Linked DNA regions of Exiguobacterium sibiricum 7-3. The protein of the gene in region 1 binds, or shares a complex with, the protein of each later gene. Links are inferred from orthologs where the notes say so. Each region holds a gene or a part of one and is shown in the gene's direction. Other genes may lie near its edges.

Evidence for each region. Proteins that work in one complex are often made in the same cells at the same time.
Region 2: the proteins of P402_RS0106375 (region 1) and P402_RS0111260 are in contact, whole or in part, in a crystal structure (PDB 6PRK), measured with the Bacillus subtilis proteins. The link is inferred for Exiguobacterium sibiricum 7-3 from one-to-one orthologs.

The regions. Positions count from the first base shown.
Region 1 is NZ_KK211190.1:1,078,753-1,081,767, forward strand. Bases 56-3,015 are described here. They hold P402_RS0106375 (YlbF family regulator), read left to right. Parts: upstream 56-1,295; coding sequence 1,296-1,736; downstream 1,737-3,015. Other genes in these bases: P402_RS0106365 (YugN family protein), read right to left, coding at 56-316; P402_RS0106370 (ATP-grasp domain-containing protein), read right to left, coding at 427-1,194; P402_RS0106380 (YlbG family protein), read left to right, coding at 1,762-2,019; rsmD (16S rRNA (guanine(966)-N(2))-methyltransferase RsmD), read left to right, coding at 2,056-2,643; coaD (pantetheine-phosphate adenylyltransferase), read left to right, coding at 2,640-3,015. Also shown: more of P402_RS0106365, read right to left, coding at 1-55. UniProt on the Bacillus subtilis protein: Regulates sporulation prior to stage II. Positively controls the competence regulator ComK at a post-transcriptional level. May modulate the translation, stability or activity of ComS. May work together with YmcA to regulate community development.
Region 2 is NZ_KK211190.1:1,967,268-1,970,169, reverse strand. It holds P402_RS0111260 (RicAFT regulatory complex protein RicA family protein), read left to right. Parts: upstream 1-1,183; coding sequence 1,184-1,621; downstream 1,622-2,902. Other genes in the region: mutS (DNA mismatch repair protein MutS), read left to right, coding at 1,688-2,902; P402_RS16515 (DNA-3-methyladenine glycosylase family protein), read left to right, coding at 248-1,006; P402_RS0111270 (DUF445 domain-containing protein), read left to right, coding at 1-235. UniProt on the Bacillus subtilis protein: May work together with YlbF to regulate community development.

The DNA.
Region 1 (3,015 bases):
GACGTTCGCAGTCTTTGACGATTTCAGGAGGGAACTCCTCATCGTATTCGACGCCGTGCGGATAATAGTGTTTTCCGAGTAACGGTGTCAACATCCGAACGACGGCTTGACGGTCTTCGATCTCACCTTGGATGGCATAGACCGGAACACGGAGATAGAATACCTCTCCCGTTGATTGTTTTTCGTACTTCATGTCATACATGGCACGCTCATAATCCCACTGTCCTTCGCGGACAAAACGATGATGATCCATGATGGTTTCGAGTAACCCGAATTTAATTTCTTTGCCTTCGATTCCGAACTGTTCAAACTTCATGTGTGAATCCCCCTATACCCCAGTTTGCTAGTGTACACTAGTCTTTCCAAGCTATCATACCATAATGAAACAATCGATAAAGAAAAAGTTGTGAAGTCAATTTGAAGAATTCATGAACTTCCGTATTTTCGTTCGACGTATTCAAGAATCGTATCTGGCGCATGGATGCCGAGATGATTTAATCCTTCTCCACCAAAGAAAACGTTAAACTCAAGAACATAGATATGATCATCTCGGAAAATGAGGTCGAATCCGGCATGATCGATATCAAGTTGCTTAGCGAGAGACAGAACAAAATCAAGTGCCTCTTGTGGAATGTTCTCGAAATCAAGGACACCGCCTTGAGCAACATTGTTTAGAAATTGAGCGCCTCCAACACGCCAGTAAGCCGCAAGAACTTTGTCGCCGATGACGACGACCCGAAGATCCTTCTCATTCGGGATGTATTCCTGAACATAAAACGTCTCATGCAGCGCGACATATTTGTCCCAATCGGCTTGATCTTTAATCAGATGGACGCCTTGTCCCATCGAACTCCGGACGGTCTTGGCAACAAACGGAAAACTGAACTCATCCAGCACACGGGAAATCGTGAATTCATTTTTTCCGTAAATTCCTGTCCGCGGAATATTCTCAGGTATGACGGTCTGGAAGATACGGGTCATTTCAATCTTATCGTGTCCGAGATGGAACGTGGCCGCCGAAGGGAAGATTGGTTTCTTCATCCCGTAGATGATGGAATGGATCTGCCAATATTCCGGGAACAAAATCACGTCAGCTTGAGCGATTTTGCCGAGTGAATCAAAGTGATAATCGGACTTCGCATGTTCGGTTTTAATCCCGATCGTGCGGAACATGTTAAATGATAAAAATTGCATACAATTCATTCCTTCCTTCTGAACAAATTATACACAATTCAGCGTGCTAGGAGCGAGATAAATGTTATGATATGATGGTTAAGTTAAGGAGGAGATTCGTTGTGATTTATTCAGATAAAACGATAGACCTCATCAACGCAGCGGAAGACCTTGCATACTCTCTCTCGCAAAGCGAAACAGGTCAAGCATATAGATTAGCAAAACAGGCACGTGCCAACTCAAGACAAGCACAGGACGTCATTCGTGACTTTAACCGGATTAAAGAAGAATACGAATTGGTGCAACGGTTTGGCCGGTATCATCCGGATTATCAAACCATCACAAAAAAAGTGCATGAAATTAAACGTGCACTGGATTTACAAGAAGAAGTCGCGCAGTTTAAAAAAGCTGAAAAGCAACTGGAAACGCTTCTCGGACAAGTCAGTCTCGTCCTAGCAGGACAAGTCTCTCCTCAAATTAAAGTACCGACCGGAAATCCATTTTTCGATCAAGGATGTGCAGGAGGATGTTCGACTGGAGGAAGCTGCAGCTGTAGCGGTTAAGAACGACACGAGGGAGGAACGGTGTGTGATTAAGGATCGAATCGGACTTATCGTCTATGTCAATGCGTTGAAAGCATCACGTCAATTGCGTCGGTTCGGAAATGTCTATTTCACTTCAAAGCGGGAACGATACGTCTTTTTATACGTTGATTTGGAACGACATGAACAGATGGTTGAGCGGATTACAGAATTACCGTTTGTCGAGAGCGTCATTCGATCAGAACGACCGTTCATCAGTGAAACGTATGCGAATAAAAAAGGTAAGATACAAGAAGAAGTCTAACAGGTAGAGCGATGAGGACATCCTCGTCGCTCCTTTTTGAAAGGAAGGAACAGGATGCGAGTCATATCGGGGGAACGAAAAGGCATGCGAATCAAAGCTGTACCGGGAGATCAGACACGACCGACGACAGATAAGGTCAAGGAGTCCTTGTTTAATGTCATCGGACCGTATTTTGACGGAGGAAAGGCACTTGATCTATTTGCAGGGAGTGGTGGGCTTGGAATCGAAGCATTATCACGAGGCTGTGATGAAGCTGTTTTTGTCGATCAACACTTTAAAGCGATTCAAACGATTAAAGAAAATCTAGAGACGACACGTTTTACGGATCGAAGCCGTATCTTGAAGAAAGATGTGAACGTTGCGTTATCGGAACTTGCGGCTGAATCACCGTTTAAACTGATTTTCCTTGATCCGCCGTATGCGAAGGAGCAACTTGCCGATCAAGTGGCATACATAGACCAACATGACATGCTGACAGACAATGGTGTCATTATTTGCGAACATGGATCAGAGACGGAGTTACCAGATGAAATTGGACGTTTACAGGTCATCAAACGCCTGCGGTACTCTACGGTCATCTCGATTACATTGTATGAATTTACAGAACTGGAGGAACAAGCATGAAACGAATCGCCATCTGTCCGGGAAGTTTTGACCCCATCACGAACGGACATCTTGATATCATTGAACGGGCAGCACCTATTTTCGACGAAATCATCGTTGCGGTACTGAACAATTCCTCGAAGCAACCGCTGTTTTCAGTTCGTGAACGAATGGATCTGATTTCAGAAGTGACGGAACATTTACCGCATATTAAAGTCGACTCCTTTAACGGGTTACTTGTCGATTATGCCTCGGAGGTCGGGGCGGGTGTCATCGTCCGTGGATTACGTGCTGTATCGGATTTCGAATATGAGATGCAAGTCGCCTCAATCAATAAAAAAATGAATGATCAAATTGAGACTTTATTTATGATGACAAATAACCAGTATTCGT
Region 2 (2,902 bases), 890 kb from region 1 along the record:
CAAAGAAGAAAGTGACCGTTGGATGAAAGACCAGCTTGTTCGGTTCGTTGATCAAAACCATCAAAAAATCGGTGGCTTGGTCCGGGAAAACTTAAATCGTTTTGATACGGAAACGTTAATTCATATGATTGAGGACAAGGTCGGGAACGATTTGCAATGGATTCGCGTCAACGGCGCGATTTGCGGTTTTTTCATTGGTCTGATTCTGGGTGGAATCAAACTATTCATTGGCTGAGGGAGCGATGGTATGTGGCAGGAACAAGTGATTTTAGAAGAGGAGTATGACTTTGCCGGTATCCGGAAGCGACTTCGCGGTGACCGTTTACAAGTCGAACAGGACGGTCGATTGTTTGTCCCGCTTTTGTTGCCGGAAGGAAAGTTCGTCGGTCAGATTGAAGCATCCGGGCCTCGGACACTTCTTTTGTCCGGGAAAGGTCCACGGGAACCGATGGTGCAGCAATTGTGCCGTCGGTTTCGTCTGGATACGATGAATCCAAGTCAGCACCTATCAAAGACGTCGCTTTCGGAAGTCGTGGCGACGTTCGGAGCGGAGCGGCTTGTGCTCGATATCAGTCCGTTTACTGCACTGATCCGGTCAATCATTCATCAACAAATTAATCTGGCATTTGCGCAAGTCCTGATGGAACGGTTCTGCCGGACGTTCGGAACGGAACAGGACGGGGTGATTTTCCCGCCGACGGCAGACCAGTTACGGAAAATCGAACCGGATCAGCTTCGAGCACTTCAACTATCCGGACGAAAAGTCGAGTATCTCCTTGGTGCAGCGCGGACCGAGATTGATTTTGACGAGTTGACGGAAGCGTCTGACGCAACGATCGCCGAGACATTGATTGCCCTAAAAGGGGTCGGTCCCTGGACAGTGCAAAACGTTTTGATGTTTGGCTATGGACGGGAAGATTTGTTTCCAGCGTCCGACATTGGCATTTTACGGGCGTTCGAACGGTTGCGTGGAGTCGTCCAAGTGTCGAAGAAGCGGTCCTGTTAGCGGAAGAATTTGCGCCGTACCGCAGTCATGCCGCCTATTTGTTGTGGCGATCGATTGAATAAGGAACTATTCTTGTCACCCCTTGAAGAGAACGGTATAATGAATGCGTTAAGAACGAGTCATCGTTCGTAGATACGATAAGCGTAGCGGGATCACCGCTTCCGATAGAGGGGACGAATGTTTATGTACACAGATGAACAAATCATCGAAAAGGCCAATGAAATCGCGAAAATGATTTCTGAGACATCAGAAGTAGAACGATTCAAAGCTGCTGAAGCGAACATCAACGGGAACGAAAAAGTTCAAAAGATGATGAAACAAATCAAGTTCCTGCAAAAAGAAGCAGTCAACTGCCAGCATTACGGTAAAACGGAAGCATTGGCACGTGTCGAAGCAAAACTGGATAAATTATTCGCAGAACTCGACGAGATGCCGGTCGTGCAACAATTCCAAGAATCCCAGGAAGAAGTAAACGGACTTCTTCAATATGTGACGGTGACGATCTCAAACGGAATCACGGATCAAATCATCGAAGCGACAGATGGCGATGTCTTGGCGGGGAAAACAGGCAGCGGTATGGAAGCAGAAAATAAAAGCGGCGGTTGCGGCTATTAATCAATGAACTGAATTGGAAAAGCCGACGGATTCCCGTCGGCTTTTTACGCGAATGAGGTGAAAATCATGGAAGCAGTCCACAATACGCCGATGATGAAACAATATTTTTCCATTAAGGCTGATTATCCCGATGCCTTTTTATTTTATCGTCTCGGTGATTTTTATGAGTTATTTTTTGAGGATGCCAAACAAGTGGCACATGAACTGGAATTGACATTGACGGCCAAAAACGGCAAGAATGCCGAACACCCGATCCCGATGTGCGGTGTGCCGCACCATGCGGCAAACGGCTACATCGAACAATTGATCGAACGGGGTTATAAAGTCGCTTTGTGCGATCAGGTCGAAGATCCGAAGTTGACGAAAGGACTCGTCAAACGTGAAGTCGTCCAAGTCATCACGCCGGGGACCTTGATGTCGTCGTTGACGGAAAAAGAAAACCGGTATCTCGTTGCAGTCGTCGAACAGGATGGACGATTCGGTATCGCCCGCGGCGATGTCTCGACCGGAGAAAGTGCCTTGACGAGTGTTGCGACGCTTGATGCGGTCGCGAAGGAGTTAAGCATCATCCTGCCGCGCGAAATCATCATCACGACGCGAGAACACGAAGCGGCACTCAGCCATCTGCAGATTCCGATGACGGAAAGTACACGCCGGGAAAGTCATCCGCACGGTGACCGGGCGATTGATGCGGCACAAGCAGATGCCTTTGCTGTCTTGTACGCGTATATGCACGATACGCAAAAACGGTCGCTTGCGCATTTACAACCGGCGCTGGTCTATGAAGCGGCTGATTTTATGCAACTGGAGCCGAATACCGTCAAGAATCTGGAACTGGTCCGTTCTGCTCGGACCGGCGATAAAAAAGGGTCATTGCTCGGTCTGTTAGATGTGACCGGAACAGCGATGGGCGGACGGATGCTGAAACGCTGGCTCGAAAAACCATTGCTGTCGGAACGGACGATTACAGAACGGCTCGACGCCGTCGAAGAATTGTTGGCGCATTATTTTGAGCGGCAACAGTTGAAAGATACGCTGCGGGAAGTATACGATTTGGAACGATTGGTCGCGAAAGTCGGATATGGGACAGCTTCTGCCCGTGATCTCGTCCAATTGAAATCGACGCTCCGCTTGATTCCGCGTATTCAAGCCGCGCTTGAGGAACTGTTGAGCGACCGCTTGGGACAACTGGCACTCGGGCTCGATCCACATGAGGAACTGACTAACTTGCTGGACCGTGCGTTTGTCGAGGCCCCGCCAATCTCGACGAAAGAAGGCGGG